3 regions of the Bradyrhizobium sp. HKCCYLRH2060 genome follow, and region 2 is predicted to be linked to each of the others. Evidence: predicted binding sites of a transcription regulator. Region 2 holds the regulator's gene; each other region holds the start of a gene.
The links. Region 2 encodes PhoB, which activates phosphate uptake and scavenging genes when phosphate is short. Its sites were predicted from a motif close to TGTCATNNANCTGTCAT; they were not measured.

Region 1 (6,932 bases), on a different contig from region 2:
ATCGGCAGGTAATCGACCTCGTTGCGCATCAGTGCACGCGCTGCCTCGCGCGGCGACATCGCGATCTCCGGCAAATGCTGCGGCTGGAACTGCTTTGCCTGCAGCGCGCTCACCTCGGCCTCGCGATAGAACCGATGCATCTCGCCGCAGAGGTCGCGCAGCCGCAGCTTGCCGTAGCGCGCAAAGCGCTTCCGGGTGAACTCCGGAATGGCGTCCTCCAGCAGCACGTTGTCATCGTGGAGCCGCTTGAAGGCAACCAGGCCGCTGATCAGGGTTCCGGCCTTGCTGGCCTCGACACCCGGCGTCAGCAGGAACAGCAGCGAGTTGAGGTCGTTCTTCTCCGCCACGATGCGGTTCTCGCGCAGATATTGGGCGACGATCGGCGCCGGGATGCCGTGGTCGGCATAGCCGCCGGTGGCGCGATCAAAGCCTGGGGTCAGCAGGGTCAGCTTGTTCGGATCGGTCATGGTGAAGCCGGCGGCGAGATCCGGAAAGCCGTGCCATGCGGCCCCGGGCGCGAGCTGCCAGAGGGACGCGTCGGTCGCGAGCTGGTCGGTCGAGATCGCCTCCCAGGCCACATCGTGGCTGGCTCCGGGATTGGCCGCATCGGGAATCGAGACGCGATCCGGCACGAACGGCTCGAAGAACCAGCGCCGTGCCGGATCCTTCTCCTTCTCCTCGAATTCCCTGCGCATCGCCCGGATCTTCTTGCGCAATTCGATGCCGAGCCGGATCGTGTCGTCCCACAGCACCTCGCCGGAGCGGCCCTTCATCATCTGCGCGCCGACGTCCAGCGAGGCGAACAGCGGGTAGAACGGCGATGTCGAGGCGTGCTGCATGAAGCTCTCGTTGAAGCGCCGATGCTCGATCCGCCGCCGCTGCCCCTTGATGTGGCGGTCCTTGACGTGGATCTGCGAGGCCTGGGAGAAGCTCGCGAGCTGCTTGTGGGTCGATTGCGTGGCGATGATGCCTGGTGCGTCGGGTCCGAGATCGCCGAGGCCCATGGCGAAGCGGCCGGCATAGAGCGGGTGGAACTTCATGAACCCCGCCCAGGCCTCGTCGAACATGATGTAGTCGCAGAGGTGGCCGATCCGCTTCAGGATCATCTCGGCGCTGTGGATCGTGCCGTCATAGGTGCACTGCTCGACCACCGCGACGCGGAACGGCCGCTCCTTGCGCCAGGCGTCGGGGTCCTTCACCAGCGGGTTGTCGCGGATTTGTTGCCGCAGGTGCTGCTCGTCGAGCAGGTCCCAGCGCATCGGGCCGATCAGGCCCCAGGGGTTGCGAACTGTCGGGACGTAGATCGGGACGCCGCCCGAGATGAGCAGCGCACCATGATGGGCCGCCTTGTGGTTGTTGCGGTCGAACAGCACGAGGTCACCATCGGTGACCAGCGCGCCCAACACGACCTTGTTGGAGGTCGAGGTGCCGTTGAGGACGAAATAGGTCTTCTCGGCGCCAAAGATTTGCGCCGCTTCCTTCTGCGCGCGCAGCGCCGGTCCCTCATGGGTCAGGAGATCACCGAGATCGAGCACGGAATTGTCAAGGTCGTCGCGGAATACGGCTTCGCCGAGATGCTCGACGAAGATCCGGCCGATCGGGCTGCGGCTGTAGAACACGCCGCCATTGTGTCCGGGACAGGTCCAGAGCTGGTTGCCTTCCTCGGCATAGTCGACCAGTGTGCCGAAGAACGGCGTCTTCAGCGTCTCCGCGTATTGCTTCAGCCGGCTGATCAGGTTCTTGGCGATGAAGGCGGGCGTCTCCTCCGACAGGAAGACATAGCCGTCGATGAAGTCGAGCACCTCGACCGGCAGATCCTCGAACCGCTTGCGGCGGATCAGGAGGATGATCGGGAAGTCCAGTCCGCGCCGGCGCATCAGATTGATCAGCGACGCCGTCTTGCCCTCCAGTCCCTTCTTGCCCCAGTCGACGACCATGCAGCCGATCGCGGCATCCGTCTGCACCGCGATCTCGGCGTCCTCCAGCTTGCGGGCGCGCACCACCTCGAAGCCCGAGCGCTGGATCTCCTCAATGATCTGGTTGAAGCGGACGCCGGCGAGATCGTCGGTCTCGAACACGGGCGCGGCGAACAGGAAGGTGAAGCGGCGGAAGTAATCCATGAGCGTCTTTCGGGCTGGGTGGGGCAGCCACCTGTCGTCACGTTCGATGACGGTTCGATGACAATTGGGCGCCTCACGGAGCTTGTCTCGGCCGTCTCGCGGTGGCAATCGTCCCGAACCCGAGTGACGCTGAAAGGATCCGCGGTGCTTCCTGAATGGATCAGCCTTGATTGTGCGGCCCCGTCCGAACTCCACCGGCAGGCGGCGCTGGAACGCCAGGCGCAGTTGACCAAGCCGTTTGGCGCCCTTGGGCGATTGGAGCAGGTGGCGGTCGAACTGGCGGCGCTGCAGGCCCTGGAACGGCCGGGGGCCGACAGGGTCCCGGTGGTGCTGTTCGCAGGGGATCACGGCATCGCGGCGCAGGGCGTGTCGGCCTATCCGCCGGAAGTGACGGTGCAGATGCTGCACAACTTCGCGGCCGGTGGTGCGGCGATCTCGGTGCTGGCGCGCAGTCTGGGCTGCCCGCTTGAGGTGGTCGACGTCGGGACGCTGGCGCATGAGCCGGTGCCCGGCGTCGTCGTCGACAAGCCGCGGCGCGGCACCCGCGATTTCAGCACCGAGGCGGCGCTGACGCCGGAGGAGGTTGCGTTCGCGGCCGAAGCCGGACGGCGGGCGGTGGTGCGGCAGGCCGATCACGCGCCGCAACTCGTGATCTTCGGCGAGATGGGGATCGGTAATACAACGTCGGCGGCGGCGATCGCCGCCGCGCTGCTATCCTGCGCGTCCGCCGATATCGTCGGCAGCGGCACCGGGCTCGATGCCGACGGGCGGGCCAGGAAGGCGGCGGTGATCGACGATGCGCTGCGGCGACACGGGCTCACGGCTGGGACGGCGGTCGCGGACGTCCTGGCCGCGGTCGGCGGCTTCGAGATCATCGCGATGGCCGGGGCGATCGTCGCCGCCGCGCAGCGGCGCTGGCCGGTGCTGGTCGACGGCTTCATCGTCTCGGTCGCGGCGCTGGTTGCCGTCCGCCTCAATCCGTCCTGCCGTGCGTGGCTGCTGTTCTCGCATCGCTCGGCCGAACGCGGCCACGCCATTGTGCTCGACGCGCTCGGCGCGCGTCCTCTGATCGACCTCGATCTGCGGCTCGGCGAGGCCTCGGGCGCCGCCACTGCGCTGCCGATCATCAGGCTGGCCTGCGCGCTCCACGGGGGCATGGCGACCTTCGCGGAGGCCGCCGTCTCGGGAGCCAAGCCCTGATGCGGATCGATCTGCTGCGGCACGGGACGACGGGGCGGGACGGCCATCTCGACGGCCGTACCGACCCGCCGCTCAGCGACCTCGGCTGGGATCAATTCCGGCGGCAGACGCAGAGCCGGATCTGGCGCAGCGTTGTCAGCTCGCCGTTGGCGCGCGCACGTGCGGCGGCGGAGGACTATGCGCGACAGGCCGGCTGCGCGCTGGACATCGATGCGGACTGGAGCGAGCTCGATTTCGGGCACTGGGACGGGCGAAGCCGCCGTGACCTCGCCGCCGAGCCCGGGGGGAAAGGTTTGCTCGACGCCTTTCATGCTGATCCCACAGTCCGGGCACCGGGCGGTGAGAGCTGGGTCGATCTGCGAGCGCGTGTCACGCGCGCGACTGATCGCATTCTGGCAAAGTCCGGGCCTGCGCCGGTTCTGGTGGTGACGCATGGCGGCGCCGTGCGTGCCGCGCTGTCGCATCTGCTCGGCTGGCCGCTGCGCCAGCTATGGAGCCTGCGTATCTGTCCCGGCACGCGGATCACACTCGAAGCCGGGCAGGGCGATGATGGTGTAGCTTGGGGCGAAATCGTCGAGATCATTCAGCCATGACGCTTCGTGAATTCTGGATTGCATTGCAGTTCCTGACGCGGCTGCCGACCCCACGCGTCGCGGAGTCGCGACCGGACGATCTTGCGCGGGCGTCGGTCTGGTTTCCGGCCGCGGGACTGGTGATTGGCGCCTGTCTGGCGCTGATCGCCCGCCTTTTTCATGAGGCCGATCCGTGGATCGTCGCGCTGGCCGTGCTGGTCGCCTGGATCTGGATCACCGGCGCGCTGCATCTCGATGGGCTCGGCGACGTCGCTGATGCGTTCGGCGCCGCGCATGGCAAGCCTGAACGCTTCATCGCCGTGCTCGGCGATCCCCATGCCGGCAGCTTCGCCGTCGTCGCGATATCGCTTCAGATCGCCGCCAAGCTGGTGCTGATCGCCGAGCTGGCCACGGGCCCGACGGCCTGGGTGCTGCTGCTGATCCCGGCTTGGGCACGGCTGGGAACGCTGGTCTGCACCAAGACGCTGCTGTCGCTGAAGCCGGGGCTCGGCGCGAGCGTCGCGAACAGCGTCGGTTGGAATGTCATTATCGCGTGGGGCGGCGTGCTCGTGATCGCCGCGCTGGCCGGCGCGGTCCCGACGCTGCTCGCCATCGTGCTCCTGCCGGCGGTCGCATTCTATTGGCAATGGCGGCTCGGCGGCATCACTGGTGATTGCCATGGCGCCAGCATCGAGGTCACGGAAACGCTGCTGCTTGCCGCCTGCGTGCTCGGCTAGAAGGCGCCGCCGAGCGCCTGCGCCAGCCGCTGCCACTCGGACTCATCGCCCGGCAGGCCGAAGCGCAGCCAGTTCGGCTGAGCCGGAAAACGCCGGACGTGGATGCCGTGCCGGGCGAGCCGCTCGGCCAATGCGGCAGCATTCGCGTTCTCGACCAGCCTGAACAGGGGTGTTCCGCCAAGAGCCCTGGAACCGAGGCTGTGAATTTGGCAGCCGGACGCGGTCAGCATCGTATCGAGCCGTTGTCCGTCGGACACCAGCCTCACGCGTGCGTCCCGCAGCCATTGGTCGTCAGCCAGAGCAATCGAACCTATCGCAAGCGCAGGTCCAGACACGGCCCATGGACCCAGCGCACGGCGCAATTGATCGGCCAGGTCCTGGGAAGTTATGGCAAAGCCGAGCCTCAATCCTGCCAGGCCGTAAGCCTTTCCGAACGATCGCAACACCAGAGTGGCTGGTGGCAAGCTCGGAATCAGGCTCGCCTCCACGGGACAGAAATCAGCAAAAGCTTCGTCTACCACAAGCAGGCTGTTGCGACGCGCGAGCGTCACGCCGAGCAAGTGGAGCGTGGCGCGTGGCAGCAATCGTCCAGTGGGATTGTTCGGGTTGACCACAATGGCGACGTCTGCTTCCGCCAGCGCATCGACCTTGTCGACCAAACGCACTCGGTGACCGCAGCGGCGCCAGCAGAGCTCATGTTCTTCGTAGGTCGGCGCAAACACAGCGACCGAACTCGAAGCGCGCAGGCGCGGCAGAATCTGCAGCAGCGCTTGGGTGCCTGCGGCCGCAACAATCGATGCGGGTGTCTGCAGGCGGTACCGTGCAGCGGCAACGGACAGCAGCGCGTCCTCGTCGGGCTTGCTGGGCAACCGTGTCCAGCTCTCAGCCGGGACCGTCGGCACGGGGTAAGGGATCGGATTGATGCCGGTCGACAGATCGATCCACGGCAGCGGTGCGTCCGGGTAGAGACGGCTGACCGCAGCGAGATCGCCGCCGTGAAGGATCGCTTCCGGCTCATCCTTATGCGTGCTAGTCGCTCTGTCGTCCATCTCGTTCCTTTACATGCCTTTCCTTCAGCGGAGATCGATGTTCGTCTCTCTCGCGCTCACGGCGCTCCTCGTCGAGGCGGCCGTGGGCTATCCCCAGGTCCTGGTGCAGCGGATCGGTCATCCCGTGATGTGGGTGGGCGCGCTGATAGCATGGGGCGACCGCCGCTGGAACAGGGCAGCAGACGGCTTTGCCGCACGACGCGCGCGTGGCATTGGGCTCGTGTGCCTGCTCGTCGTGGGGCTGATGGCCACCGGCCTCGTTGCAACATGGGTCGTGCAGGCGCTGGTCGGCGAGCCGGTTGCCACCATCATCCTTGGTGTGGCGGCAAGCAGCCTGCTGGCCCAGCGCAGTCTCGATACGCATGTCGCCGCCGTCGCCGAAGGATTGGAGCAGCAGGGACTCGACGGCGGCCGCCGGGCCGTGGCGATGATCGTCGGCCGCGATCCCGAGCGGCTGGATGAAGCCGGCGTCGCGCGGGCTGCGGTCGAGAGCCTGGCTGAGAACTTCTCCGACGGTGTCGTGGCTCCGTTGTTCTGGCTCGTCATCGGCGGTCTTCCAGGCATCCTGATCTACAAGGCTCTCAACACCGCCGACAGCATGATCGGTCATCTCTCGGACCGTCACCGCGCGTTCGGCTGGGCGGCGGCGCGGCTCGATGATCTCGTCAACCTGCCGGCCTCGCGCCTGTCCGCGCTGTGGATCGCAGCCGCTGCGGTCTGCATCCCCAACGCTTCGGCTTCGGCCGCACTGCGAAACGTTGCACGCGATGCATCGAAGCATCGTTCGCCCAATGCCGGCTGGCCGGAAGCGGCGATGGCCGGTGCGCTTGGATTGCGCTTGGCAGGGCCGCGCGTCTATCACGGTCATCTCGTCACCGATGCCTGGATGGGAGACGGGCGCGCCGATCTCGACGCGTCCGACATCCGGCGTGCCCTGCGGCTGTATCGGCTGGCGTGTCTGGTTCAGGCGGCGGTCGTCGCAGGCCTCGTCCTGGTCAGGATCCTGTAGTCGCCACGGGGGGCGCGGGTTTGCTCGCCAATGCCAGGATACGGTCAACGTCGACGTAGCGCTCGAGATGCGCCGCGAATGCATCCAACGTCGTGTCCACATCGGTCTCATAGACGAGGCCGCTCGTCGTCGAGCCGAGGCCGCGCAGCCAGTGGCTACGCAGGCCGTCGTCGGCGAACAGGCCATGTACGTAGCAGCCGGCAACCAGGCCATCGGCCGTGATGGCACCATCGCGCCGGCCATCG
Region 2 (6,932 bases):
GAAGGCGAGACTGTGCGGCCATTTGCCGGCGATCAGGCCCATGATCTCGAGCAGTCGCGCGCGCGCAGGCAACGCTTCGCGAGCCGCGCTGCCCTTCGTCGCCGCGAAGCGCTCGGCCGCAGCCGAATGCCAGGCATGCGAGGCGTAGGCGTCGCGGGCGAAGTCCGGCATGAAGAAGATGTAGAAATGCGTCAGATGGTCCGCCGCGTTCTCGGCCGCATGGGCAATGTTGGCCGCGAGGATGCCGTTTGGCGCTGCCGCAATGCCCATGGCCTGGCGCAACGCGGCGGCGGCGGCGATCGATTGCGACACCGAGCAGATGCCGCAGATTCGCGGTGCGATCACCAGCGCGTCCAGCGGCGGCCGCCCCTCCAGGATCTGCTCGAAGCCGCGATAGAGCGGCGCCGTCACTTCCGCCCTGGTGACGCGGCCGCTCTCGATATCGAGCCTGACCTCGAGGTCGCCTTCGACACGATTGAACGGTCCGACCGTGATCCGCGTCATGGACGGCGCTTGTCACTGGCCCGGCCCGGCGGCACCACGACGTGATCCGCCGTCGCATTGACCCGTACGCGGCGCGGCGTGGCCGATTTCGACAGCGCGGCGAGCGCCACGAACCAGGCTTTCGGCATGTCAGTCGGAAGGCCTACGGGAATGCCCGCGAGCTTCGCCGTCTCCAGATAGTTCTGCGTGCTCTCGAAGCCCGGCGAGGTGCAGGCGATGCAGGCGTACCCGCCCTTGGTGCAGGAGCCGCCGCCATTCCAGGAGCGCTGATTGCAATCGCCGACCGCCTGCGTCGCCCGGCAGCCGAGATGCTCCATCAGGCAGCCGCGCTCGGACATCGTCTCAGCGCTCGCCTTGAACTCGTAGAACTCGTTGCGCGAGCAGCCGTGATGAGCCAGGTGATTGGCGATGAAGGTCGGACGGCCGACTGCGTCGAGGCCGTCTGCCGTCAGATCGCCCGAGGTGAGCGCCAGCAGGCTTTCCATCATCCAGCCCGGATGCGGCGCGCAGCCTGCGACGTTGATCACCGGCAGCCCGCGTTTCGAGCGGAATCCCGCGCCGAGCGCGCCGCCGATGTCACTGCCCTCGAACTGCAATCCGACCGCGTCGGTCGGGTTGATGCCGGCAGCAGGAATGCCGCCATAGGCCGCGCAGCTGCCGACGGCGACGACGTAGTCGGCCAGCGGCGCCAGATCGAGCAGCCAGTGATAGATCGAGCGGTTGGTGCCGGCGAGCATGTTGAAGCGGCCGCTCAGATGCGGCCCGCGTGCGACCGAGCCTTCGAGCACCAGCAGATCGAGCCGCTCGCGGCCGTCGCGGATCGCTTCCAACAGTTCGACGACTTCGTCCCCGGTCTCTTCGCTGACAGAGGGGTGCCAGATCAGGTCGATGCCGGACTGGCGCAGCTCGTCGAACCAGCCGGACGCGCCGCTCTCCAGGATCGACATCGTGCAGCCGCCGCAGCTCGCGCCCTGCAGCCACAGCATTCTGGTCATTTCGTCCGAGCCGGCCATCATCCGCACCCGCGCGCTCGATCCTACTTCGCCCTCGGGTTTAGCGCCCCGGCGCGAACACTGGCAAGCTCCTCACCCCGCGCATCCTCGGAACCGCCCGGACGGCGGCCAAGCAGCGCGGCACCCGCCCAGATCAGGCCGAACAGTCCGATGGCGACGATCCCGAGGTTGGCGAGATCATCGCCCAGCGCAGTGACGACCTCGGCCCATCCGCCGGCGAAGCCGAGCCGGGGCGTCAGCAGCGCGACGGCCTCGACGCCGCCGATCACCAGCGCGATCGCGACCGAGGCGCCGGTGATGACCAGATTGTAGCGCCGCTTGCGCGCGGGATCCGTGAACGCCCAGCGATAGGCGCCAGCCATCAGCATGCTGTCGGCGGTGTCGACGGTGGCCATCGCCGCGGCGAACAGCGCCGGGAATACCAGCACATGCGCCAGGCTCGCCCCGCGCGCCGCCTCGGTCGCCGACAGGCTCAGGAGCCCGATTTCGCTGGCGGTGTCGAAGCCGAGGCCGAACAGGAAGCCGAGCGGGTACATGTGCCAGGCGCGGGACACGACGCGGAGCACCGGCCGCAGCAGACGAATGAGCAGGCCCCGCCCGGCGCTACCGGCGGCATCCATGTCGGAATGGGGGTGGGATGGGCGGCGCCAGAGGTTCACGAACAGCACCAGATTCGCGAAGGCGATCAGCAGCAGGAAGCCTGCGGAGACCGAGGTGCCGATGGTGCCGCCGATCGCACGGATGGCGCTGTCCTCACTCAACAGATCTGCGCCGGCCACCAGGCTCACCACGAGGGTGGCGATGACGACGACGCTGGAATGGCCGAGCGCAAAATAGAGGCCGGCGGCGCGCGGGGCGCGACCGTCCTGCACGAGCTTCCGCACCACATTGTCGATCGCCGCGATGTGGTCCGCATCGACGGCATGGCGCAGTCCGAGCAGCCAGGCCAGCATCGCGGTGCCGACGATGGCGGGCCGGTCGGCGTAGAGCGCGAATGCCCAGGCCCAGGCCACCGCATTGGCCGCGACCAGCCCAGCGACGAGCGCAACGGTCCTGCCGGGCTGCGACCGCCACCACAGCAGCCGCGGGGCACGAGGATGATCAATTGGAACAATCGTCATACTCGAACTATAGCAAGAGCCAGGCCAGTTCGGTAAAGCCCCGCTGCAGGCGAAAGCTACAGGAAAAAATCGGCTGCACTTGCCGGATCGCCCGCTCGCTTGGCAACCCGCTATCCAGTCGCGCACAGATCGTGACCAGCGGCGGGACCTCTCTCGTCCCCTCCCCCTTCACCGCGCCGAGGCACTCTGCGCCGCAATCTCGCGCCGCACGACCGCCTCGAACTGGCTTGAGGGCGCGGCGAACATCAGCCGGGTCTCCTCGTGGAACGCCGAGAAGATGCCGACCACGGCCGGCGTGCCGCCGACCTCGGCCAGGATCGGCGAGCCCGAATAGCCGAAATTGGCGAGGCAATGCACCGTCAGCAGACGGGCATCGCTGGTCATGCCGGCGCTGCAATTGCGCTGGCCGGTCGGCGAATAGCGCCGCTCCTGGCCGTAGCCGATCTCGGAAATGGCGCCAGCCTTGGTCGCAGCCTGCAGTTCCTCGCGCGTCAGCGCCTTGACCGCGACCGGCTTCGACGGCAGCGCATCCTTCAGCACGATCAGCGCCCAATCGGCGGGCGAGCGGTCGAGCGACCATCTGTCGTGCCGGGTCGGGACGAAGTCCGGCGCCACGATCAGCTTGTCGGCGACCGACGATGCCGCCGGCGTGCCCCTGTTCATGCCGGCCAGGAAGCGGACGTTGCCGGGGCTGACCTGCGCGACGCCGTTGAACACGCAATGCGCCGCGGTGAGCACGACGCGCGGCGCGACCAGCGTGCCGGTGCACCAGCCGCCGGTCGAGTATTGCGCGACGGTGACGACGCCGATCGACGACGCCGGCCACGAGGTGGGATCGACGACCTCGCCGATGTGGCGGTCGAGCCCGAGCAGTTGCTCCGGACGCGGAGTGGCGATGCCGGCCTCCGCCGATTCCGGCTTTGGCCGCCAGGCCGCAATGGCGCTCTGGGCCTGGACGCGCTGCGGCTCCGTCAGCTTGACCCTCTGCACGTCGCGGCCGGCCGATCGCACGCCGCTGCGACCCGCCATCACCAGCCAGGCGTAGCCCTGCACGACGTCCTGCTTCACGCCGCGACCGTCGAGCAGCATCAGGCCCAGCATGTATTGCGACTGGGCGAAGCCCTGCGCTGCCGCGCGGCTGAACCAGCGGCCGGCTTCGCCATAATTGCTCGCGACACCTTCGCCGTTGACATAGGCGATGCCGAGATAATGCTGGGCGACGGCGAGGCCCTGATCGGCGGCCTTGCGATACCACGCCAGCGCCTCGGCGGGGTTGCGCGGTTGGCCCCAGCCGAAGGCCTCCATGAAGCCGACGTCGAACTGCGCCCGCGCATCGCCCTTGGCGGCCAGCGGCAGCAGGCGGCGCATCGCCGCGGCGTGTTGTCCGTTTCCCGCCGCGGCGACCGCGTCTTCGAGCTCGGCGGCCGCGGCGCCCGCCGCGCTGCCGAGCAGGACGGCTAGAGATATGATGATGATCTTGATCAAGGGCGTCCGCTGGGACCGAAACATCGTCAGGGGCCGCCGAGCTGACATGATCAAGACGGCGGCGGCGTGGCGGAAAGCGGACCACGATCTCCTCAATCGGGCCCCCTCGCGCCTCACACCTGCTTCATCCTCACGCCCGATCGCCCCTTACACCTGCTCGCTCTTGGCGAAGCGATCATCGAGCGCATAGCCGGCGCCGCGCACGGTGCGGATCGGGTCCTGCTCGCGGCCCGGATTGAGCAGCTTGCGCAGGCGGCCGATATGGACGTCGACCGTGCGCTCGTCGATATAGATGTCGCGGCCCCAGACGCTGTCGAGCAGCTGCTCACGGCTGAACACGCGGCCGGGATGCTCCAGGAAAAACTCGAGCAGGCGGTATTCGGTCGGGCCGAGATCGATCGGCCGTCCCGAGCGCGCCACGCGGCGCTTCTCGCGGTCGAGCTCGATGTCGCCATAGGACAGCACGGTCGCCAGCCGCTCCGGGCTCGCCCGCCGCAGCAGGCCCTTCACGCGCGCCAGCAGCTCCGGCACCGAGAACGGCTTGACGATGTAGTCGTCGGCGCCGGTCGCGAGGCCGCGCACGCGCTCGCTCTCCTCGCCGCGCGCGGTGAGCATGATGATCGGCAATTGCCGGGTCTCGGACCGCGCCCGCAGGCGGCGGCACAGCTCGATGCCGGACAGGCCCGGCAGCATCCAGTCGAGCACGACGAGATCGGGAACGCGCTCCTTCAGCCGTGTGTCGGCCTCGTCTCCGCGCGCCACCGTCTCGACCTCGTAGCCTTCGGCCTCGAGGTTGTAGCGCAGGAGCGTCGTCAGCGCCTCCTCGTCCTCCACCACCAGAATTCGGGCGCCCATGTCAGAACCGTCTCTCTCAGTTGCCGGGGATCGTCGATGCGAAGCTCGTCATGTCGCCCTTCGGGCGCTTGTCCATGATCTGCTGGCCTTCGATCATATAGAAGACGGTCTCCGCGATGTTGGTCGCGTGATCGCCGATGCGCTCGATGTTCTTGGCGCAGAACATCAGATGGATGCAGAACGAGATGTTGCGCGGATCCTCCATCATGTAGGTCAGGAGTTCGCGGAACAGCGAGGTGCAGATGGCGTCGACCTCCTCGTCGCCCTTCCACACCGTCATCGCCGCCGGCAGGTCGTGCGCGGCATAGGCGTCCAGCACCGTCTTGACCTGCGACTGCACCAGGTCGGTCATGTGCTCGAGCCCGCGGATCAGCTTGAGCGGATGGAAGTCGCTCTCCAGCGCCGCGACGCGCTTGCCGATGTTCTTGGCGAGATCGCCGATGCGCTCCAGATCGGTGGCGACCCGCATCGCACCGACGATCTCGCGCAGGTCGACCGCCATCGGCTGTCGCCGGGCGATGGTAAGAACGGCGCGCTCCTCGATGATGCGCTGCAGCTTGTCGACCTCGGCGTCGGTGGCGACCACCTTCTGGCCGAGTGCGATGTCGCGCCGCACCAGCGCATCGACGGAATCGACGATCAGCCGCTCGGCGAGGCCGCCCATTTCCGACACCAGCCGGGTGAGATCCTGCAGATCGCTGTCGAACGCCTTGGCGGTATGTTCACTGGCCATGATGATCTCCTGAAGTCAATGTCGTCGGCGTCAGCCGAACCGGCCGGTGATGTAATCCTGGGTCCGCCGATCGCTCGGCGAGGTGAAGATCTTGCTGGTGTCGTCGAACTCGATCAGCTCGCCGAGATACATGAAGGCGGTCTTGTCGGAGACGCGCGCCGCCTGCTGCATGTTATGCGTCACGATGGCGATCGTATAGTTTTCGGCGAGCTCCTGGATCAGCTCCTCGACCTTGGCGGTCGAGATCGGATCGAGCGCCGAGCACGGCTCGTCGAACAGGATCACCTCCGGCCGGACCGCCACGGTGCGCGCGATGCACAGCCGCTGCTGCTGGCCGCCTGACAGCGACAGGCCCGAAGCGTTGAGCTTGTCCTTGACCTCGTTCCACAACGCGCCGCCGCGCAGTGCCTTCTCGACCCGGTCGTCCATCTCCGACTTGGAGATCTTCTCATACAGCCGGATGCCGAAGGCGATGTTCTCGTAGATCGTCATCGGGAACGGCGTCGGCTTCTGGAACACCATGCCGACCCGGGCCCGCAGCAGGTTGAGGTCGAGCTTGGGATCGAGGATGTTGGTGTTGTCCAGCATGAGCTGGCCCACGGCGCGCTGGCCCGGGTAGAGATCGTACATCCGGTTGAAGATGCGCAGCAGGGTCGACTTGCCGCAGCCGGACGGGCCGATGAACGCGGTGACGCGGTTGGTCCCCAGCGACAGGTTGATGTTCTTCAGCGCGTGGTGATCGCCGTAATAGAAGTTCAGGTTGCGCGCGGTCACCTTGGCTGGGGCTTCCGGCAAAACCTTGCCGTTCAGCGCGGCGGGATTGGGCTGGCTGACGGATACGGACAGGTCGGTCATTTTGCGTTCCTCTCGGCGCCGAGAATGCGTGCACTGACATTCAGGGCGAGCACGGCCAGAGTGATCAGAAGGGCTCCGCTCCAGGCCAGCTGCTTCCAATAGGCATAGGGGCTCTGGACGAAGTTGTTGATGGTGACGGGCAGGTTGGCCATCGTCTTGGAGAGGTTGAGGCTCCAGAACTGGTTCGACAGCGCAGTGAACAGCAAGGGCGCGGTCTCGCCGGCGACGCGGGCGGTGGCCAGCAGCACGCCGGTGATCAGGCCCGAGCGCGCCGCGCGATAGGCGATGCGCCGGATCACCAGCGATCGCGGCAGGCCGAGCGCCGAGGCCGCCTCGCGCAGCGGGTTGGGCACCAGCAGCAGCATG
Region 3 (6,932 bases), on a different contig from region 2:
TGCTCGACAAGCTCGACGCCACCGGGCGAACGGATGCGGTGGCGCACGCGGCAAGGCGCGGCATCATCGAGCTGTGAGCAGCCCCGAGTTTTGGAGGGAACTCTCTCCCCACGTCATTCCGGGGTGCCCGCAGGGCGAGCCCGGAATCCATCGGGCGACAGAACCAGAGGCAAGATGGATTCCGGGTTCATCGCTGCGCGATGCCCCGGAATGACGGCTGACAACGGAGCCAGCCCTCACGCCTTCTTCTTCACGTCCTTGACGTTGGAGAACACGATGCCCTCCGCGCGCTCCTTGGTGTAGCCGAGATAGAACTCGTTCTTGGCCAGGAACACGGGGTCGCCATCGACGTCGTCGGCGACGCCGGAATTGTTGGCGGCGATGAACGCCTCGAGCTTCTTCTTGTCGTCGCAGGAGATCCAGCGCGCCAGCGAGAACTCGGAGATCTCGAACTCGACCGGCAGTGAATATTCCGCATCGAGCCGCGCCTTGAGCACGTCGAGCTGCAGCGGTCCGACCACGCCGACCAGCGCCGGCGCGCCATCGCGCGGACGGAACACCTGCACGACGCCCTCCTCCGACATCTGCTGCAAGGCTTCCTTGAGCTTCTTGGCCTTCATCGCATCGGTGAGGCGGACGCGGCGGACGATTTCCGGGGCGAAGCTCGGCACGCCGACGAAGGTCAGGTCTTCGCCCTCGGTCAGCGTGTCGCCGATGCGCAAGCTACCGTGGTTGGGAATGCCGACGACGTCGCCGGCGAAGGCCTCGTCCGCGACCGAGCGGTCCTGCGCGAAAAAGAATTGCGGGCTCGACAGCGGCATGGTCTTGCCGGTGCGCACCAGCTTGGCCTTCATGCCGCGGTTGAGCTTGCCCGAGCACAGCCGCGCGAACGCAATGCGGTCGCGATGGTTCGGGTCCATGTTCGCCTGGATCTTGAAGACGAAGGCGCTCATGCGCGGCTCGGCGGCGTCGACCTTGCGCAGGTTGGACTCCTGCGCGCGCGGCGACGGCGCGTAGCGGCCGAGACCTTCCAGGAGATCGCCGACGCCGAAATTGCGCAGCGCGCTGCCGAAATAGACCGGCGTCAGATGGCCCTCGCGGAACGCCTCCAGGTCGAACGGCTTGCAGGCTTCCTTGACCAGCTCAAGCTCGTCGGTGATCTGGCCCATGTCGAGATTGGCGTTGAGCTTGCCGAGCTCGGAGATCGCGATCTGCTGCGCCGCGCCGGTCTTGGCGCCACCGCCTTCGAGCAGGCGCACGCCGCCGTCTCTGACGTCATAGGTGCCGATGAAGTCGCGGCCGCGGCCCACGGGCCAGGTCATCGGCGTAGTGTCGAGCGCCAGCGTCTTCTCGATCTCGTCCAGGAGATCGAACGTGTCGCGGCTCTCGCGGTCCATCTTGTTGATGAAGGTGATGATCGGGATGTCGCGGAGACGGCAGACCTCGAACAGCTTGCGCGTGCGCGCCTCGATGCCCTTGGCGGCGTCGATGACCATCACGGCGGAGTCGACCGCGGTCAGCGTGCGGTAGGTGTCCTCCGAAAAGTCCTCGTGGCCCGGCGTGTCCAGCAGGTTGAAGACGAGGCCTTCGAACTCGAAGGTCATCACCGAGGTGACCACCGAGATGCCGCGCTCGCGCTCGATCTTCATCCAGTCCGAGCGGGTGTTGCGGCGCTCGCCCTTGGCCTTGACCTGGCCGGCGAGATTGATGGCGCCGCCGAACAGCAGCAGCTTCTCGGTCAGCGTGGTCTTGCCGGCGTCCGGATGCGAGATGATGGCGAAGGTGCGCCGGCGCGCGACCTCGTCGGACAGAGGCGAGCGGGACGGCTGGTCGGTCGTGACGACAGTATCGGACATGAGGCGGCGGACGTCGTTTTGAGGCCGGAGAGCGGCGATGTACGGGAAAGGCGCGGGCTCACGGCCGCCGCGCGCCCTCCATATAGGCGTTTTGCACCGCAACTCCAACCGGGGAGTTAACTCTCCTGTCCCTTGTCCGATCAGTGCCGGAGCACCGATACCAGCCAGAACGTCAACGCCGCGACGATGGCCGAGGCCGGGATCGTGAAGATCCAGGCGTAGACGATCGATCCGGCCACGTTCCAGCGCACCGCCGAGGCGCGGCGGGCCGCGCCGACGCCGACGATGGCACCGGTGATGGTGTGGGTGGTCGAGACGGGCACGCCGAGGAACGTCGCCAGGAACAGCGTGATGGCGCCGCCGGTCTCGGCGCAGAAGCCCTGCATCGGATTCAGCTTGGTGATGCGCAGGCCCATGGTCCGGACGATGCGCCAGCCGCCCATCAGGGTACCCAGCGCCATCGCGGCCTGGCACGACAGCACCACCCAGAACGGCACCGTGAACTGCTCGCCGAGATGGCCCTGCGAGTACAACAGCACCGCGATGATGCCCATCGTCTTCTGCGCGTCGTTGCCGCCGTGGCCGAGCGAATACAGCGAGGCCGAAGCGAATTGCAGGATGCGGAAGGCCCGGTCCACGGCAAACGGCGTCGAGCGCACCGAGGCCCAGGACACGATCGCAACCAGGATCATCGCCAGCACCAGCCCGACCAGCGGCGACAGCACGATCGCGAGCACGGTCTTGGACAGGCCGCTCCACACGGTGGCCGAGATGCCGGCCTTGGCGACCCCTGCCCCGACCAGGCCGCCGATCAGCGCGTGCGAGCTCGACGACGGAATGCCGGCCGCCCAGGTGACCAGGTTCCAGACGATCGCGCCGACCAGAGCCGCGAAGATCACGTGGGCGTCGACGATCGCGGGATCGATGATCCCGGTGCCGATGGTCTGCGCGACATGCAGTCCGAACACGCTGAACGCCACGAAATTGAAGAACGCGGCCCAGAACACCGCATATTGCGGCCGGAGCACGCGGGTCGAGACGATGGTCGCGATCGAGTTGGCGGCGTCGTGCAGGCCGTTCAGGAAATCGAAGGCGAGTGCGACGGCGATGAGGCCAACCAGAATCGGAAGGCCGAGTTGAGCGTCCACGGCGCGGCCCTACCCTAGACCTGTTCGATCATGATCGAATTGATCTCGTTGGCGACGTCGTCGAAGCGGTCGGCGACCTTCTCCAGATGGTCGTAGATCTCGGCGCCGACGATGAAGTCCATCGTGTTGGCGTTGCGGTGCTTGAGGAATAGCTCCTTCAGCCCGATGTCGTGGAGGTCGTCGACCCGGCCCTCGAGCTTGGTCATCTCCTCGGTGATCGCGGTGATCATCGGCACGTTCTGGCCGATCGCCTGCAGCAGCGGCAGCGCCTTCCCGATCAGATTGGCGCAATCGACCAGCAAGGTGCCCATCTCGCGCATGGTCGGCTCGAACTCCTTGACCTCGAACAGCACCACGGCCTTGGCGGTCTGCTGCATCTGGTCGATGGCGTCGTCCATCGAGGTGATCAGGTTCTTGATGTCGCCGCGGTCGAACGGGGTGATGAAGGTGCGGCGGACCGCGGTCAGCACCTCCCGCGTGATGTTGTCGGCCTCGTTCTCGAGCTGGCTGACGCGCTGGCAGTGCCTGAGGATGTCGTCGCCGCCCTTAAGCATGTCCTGCAGCGCATGCGCGCCTTGGATCACCACCTTGTTGTGGCGGGCGAACAAATCGAAAAACCGCTCCTCCCGCGGGAGAACGGCGCGAAACCAGTGCAGCATGGGACGAGATCCATCCATTCCGAAACGGGCCAGGGCCGGCCCGTCACAGAACTGTCATACTCCGGATCGCGCACCAGCAGAAGCGGTGGCCGGTTCATCCACCGCTTTCTGCCCTTCGACGATCTCTTTACAGATCAATAGCTTAGAGGGATCGCTTGAACAGATGGGCGATTTCTCCGACCACGCCGCGGCGGAAGGTGAGCACGCAGGCGACGAAGATGCCGCCCTGGATCACCGTCACCCACTGGCCGAAGCCGGACAGATATTGCTGCATGCCGACGATCACGAAGGCGCCGACGACGGGGCCGAACACGGTGCCGAGCCCGCCGACCAGGGTCATGAGCACGATCTGGCCGGACATCCCGACCTCGACGTCGGTCAGCGAGGCATTCTGGGCGACGAATACCTTCAGCGCACCGGCGAGGCCAGCCAGCGTCCCCGACAGGATGAAGGCGAGCAGCTTGTACTGGTCGGTCTTATAGCCCAGCGAGATCGCCCGCTGCTCGTTCTCGCGGATCGACTTCAGCACCTCGCCGAACGGCGAGTTGATGGTGCGGAAGATCAGCAGGAAGCCGGCGAGGAAGCCGGCCAGCACGACGTAATACAGCACCGTCGGCTTGGACAGGTCGAGGATGCCGAACATCCGCCCCTGCGGAATGCCCTGGATACCGTCCTCGCCATGGGTGAACGGCGCCTGCAGATAGATGAAGTACAAGAGCTGCGACAGCGCCAGGGTGATCATCGCGAAATAGATGCCCTGCCGGCGGATCGAGATGTAGCCGGTGATCACCGACAGGACGAACGATCCGGCAACGCCCGTGAGGATGCCGAGCTCGGGCGGCAGCCCCCACACTTTCAACGCGTGGGCGCTGCAATAGCCGGCCGTTCCCAGGAACATCGCATGGCCGAACGACAACAGGCCGCCATAGCCGATCAGGAGGTTGAAGGCGCAGGCGAGCAGCGCGAAGCACAGCGCCTGCATGACGAAGAACGGGTACAGCCCGGTCCACGGCACGATCGCCAGCAGCGCTGCCATGATGACGAACACGATCATCTCGTCGCGCATCGCGCGCGGGGTGATCGGCAGGGTCGCGTCGGTGATGGATGTCATGTCAGGCCGCCCGTCCGGTCAGACCCGTCGGCTTCACCAGCAGCACCAGGACCATCAGAACGAAGACCACGGTGTTGGAAGCCTCGGGGTAGAAATACTTTGTCAGTCCCTCGATCACGCCGAGCAGGAAGCCGGTGATGATCGAGCCCATGATCGAACCCATGCCGCCGATCACAACCACCGCGAACACCACGATGATGATGTGCTCGCCCATCAGCGGCCGCACCTGGTTGATCGGCGCCGACAGCACGCCGGCCAGCGCCGCAAGCCCGACGCCGAGGCCGTAGGTCAGCGTGATCATGCGCGGGACGTTGATGCCGAAGGCCCGCACCAAGGTCGGGTTCTCGGTGGCTGCGCGCAGGTAGGCGCCGAGCCGGGTGCGCTCGATCAGGAACCAGGTCGCCAGGCAGACGACCAGGGAGAAGATGACGACCCAGCCGCGATAGACCGGCAGATACATGAAGCCGAGGTTCATGCCGCCACGGAGCTGATCCGGGATCGCGTAAGGCAGGCCGGACGAGCCGAAGAAGTTCTGGAACACGCCCTGGATGATCAGCGCCAGTCCGAACGTCAGCAGCAGTCCGTAGAGATGGTCGAGCCCGGCAATCCATTGCAGCATGGTGCGCTCGAGGATCATGCCGAAGGCGCCGACGATGATCGGCGCCAGCAGCAGCGCCCACCAATAATTGATGCCGCCGAGGTTGAGCAGAAAATAGGCGCAGAACGCGCCCATCATGTAGAGCGCGCCATGGGCGAAGTTGATGATGTTGAGCATGCCGAAGATGACGGCAAGCCCGAGACTGAGCAGCGCGTAGAACGAGCCGTTGATCAGTCCGACCAGGAGCTGTGCGTAGAGGGCCTGCATCGTCTTGTTTCTGTTTTCTCTCGGCGTTTCCTAAAGACAGCGGTTCCGGCGGGATCAGCCGCCGGGACGGCAGCGGTTCACTTCTTCAACAAGGCGCACGCGCTCTTGTCGAGCGGTGTGAAGGCCTGGTCGCCCGGTACCGAGCCGACCAGCTTGTAGAGATCCCACGGGCCCTTGGACTCCGAGGGCTTCTTGACCTCGAACAGATACGCAGTGTGGATGGTGCGGCCGTTCGGCTGGATCTCGCCCTTGCCGAACAGCGCATCGTCGGTCGGGATCGATTTCATCTTGTCGACGATCTTGACGCCGTCATGCGGGTTCTCGCCGAGCGCCTCCAACGCCTTGAAGTAATGCATCAAGCCGGCATAGACGCCCGCCTGCACCATGGTCGGCGGCGCGCCGTTCTTCATCCGTTTGGCAAAGCGGTCAGAGAACGCGCGGGTCTGGTCGTTCATGTCCCAGTAGAAGGTCTCGGTGAAGTTGAGGCCCTGCGCGATGTCGAGCCCGATCGACTTGACGTCGGTCAGGAACAACAGCAGCGCCGCGAGCTTCTGGCCGCCCTTCGTGATGCCGAACTCGGCCGCCTGCTTGATCGAATTGGTGGTGTCGCCGCCAGCATTGGCGAGGCCGATGACCTTGGCGTTCGACGACTGCGCCTGCAGCAGGAAGGAAGAGAAGTCGGAGGTGTTGAGCGGGTGCTTGACGCTGCCGATCACCTTGCCGCCATTGGCGGTCACGACCGCCGTGGTGTCGCGCTCCAGCGCCGCGCCGAAGGCGTAGTCGGCGGTCAGGAAATACCAGGTCGAGCCGCCCGCCTTGACCAGCGCCTGGCCGGTGGTGTGCGCGAGCATGTAGGTGTCGTAGGTCCAGTGCACCGTATTGGGCGAGCACTGCGCGTTGGTGAGATCCGAGGTCGCAGCGCCCGAATTGATGTAGACGCCGTTCTTTTCCTTGACGACGTTGTTCACCGCCAGCGCCACGCCCGAGTTCGGCACGTCGACGATGACGTCGACCTTGTCGACGTCGAACCACTGCCGCGCGATCGAGGTGCCGATATCCGGCTTGTTCTGGTGATCGCCGGAGATGACGTCGATCTTCCAGCCCTTCGCAGTGAGACCGGAATCCTCGATCGCCATCTGCGCCGCGAGCGTCGAGCCGGGACCGCCCAGATCGGCATAAAGACCCGACTGATCGGACAGCGCGCCGATCTTGATGGTCTTGTCGCCGGCCGAAGCGACGCTGCCAGCGGCGAGCGTGAGTGCCGTTCCCAGCAGCAGCGACGCGATGAATTTG

Region 1: the regulator PhoB is predicted to act here: its motif matches at 2,167-2,183, upstream of ACQR10_RS29580 (Orn/Lys/Arg decarboxylase N-terminal domain-containing protein).
Region 3: the regulator PhoB is predicted to act here: its motif matches at 3,705-3,721, upstream of ACQR10_RS07200 (DUF47 domain-containing protein).

What each region holds. Positions count from the first base shown of each region.
Region 1 is NZ_JBNPUK010000021.1:52,552-59,483, reverse strand. It holds gene ACQR10_RS29580 (Orn/Lys/Arg decarboxylase N-terminal domain-containing protein) at 1-2,120, opposite strand, end outside; gene cobT (nicotinate-nucleotide--dimethylbenzimidazole phosphoribosyltransferase) at 2,265-3,320, shown strand; gene ACQR10_RS29570 (histidine phosphatase family protein) at 3,320-3,913, shown strand; gene cobS (adenosylcobinamide-GDP ribazoletransferase) at 3,910-4,629, shown strand; gene cobD (threonine-phosphate decarboxylase CobD) at 4,626-5,678, opposite strand; gene cbiB (adenosylcobinamide-phosphate synthase CbiB) at 5,716-6,687, shown strand; gene ACQR10_RS29550 (cobyric acid synthase) at 6,674-6,932, opposite strand, start outside.
Region 2 is NZ_JBNPUK010000012.1:60,794-67,725, reverse strand. It holds gene ACQR10_RS22605 (nickel-dependent hydrogenase large subunit) at 1-504, opposite strand, end outside; gene ACQR10_RS22600 (HupU protein) at 501-1,517, opposite strand; gene ACQR10_RS22595 (HoxN/HupN/NixA family nickel/cobalt transporter) at 1,541-2,638, opposite strand; gene ACQR10_RS22590 (trypsin-like serine protease) at 2,807-4,123, opposite strand; gene phoB (phosphate regulon transcriptional regulator PhoB) at 4,271-4,978, opposite strand; gene phoU (phosphate signaling complex protein PhoU) at 4,995-5,711, opposite strand; gene pstB (phosphate ABC transporter ATP-binding protein PstB) at 5,742-6,566, opposite strand; gene pstA (phosphate ABC transporter permease PstA) at 6,563-6,932, opposite strand, start outside.
Region 3 is NZ_JBNPUK010000002.1:723,434-730,365, forward strand. It holds gene ACQR10_RS07185 (response regulator transcription factor) at 1-77, shown strand, start outside; gene ACQR10_RS07190 (peptide chain release factor 3) at 237-1,856, opposite strand; gene ACQR10_RS07195 (anion permease) at 1,997-3,004, opposite strand; gene ACQR10_RS07200 (DUF47 domain-containing protein) at 3,019-3,663, opposite strand; gene ACQR10_RS07205 (branched-chain amino acid ABC transporter permease) at 3,806-4,774, opposite strand; gene ACQR10_RS07210 (branched-chain amino acid ABC transporter permease) at 4,776-5,639, opposite strand; gene ACQR10_RS07215 (ABC transporter substrate-binding protein) at 5,717-6,932, opposite strand, start outside.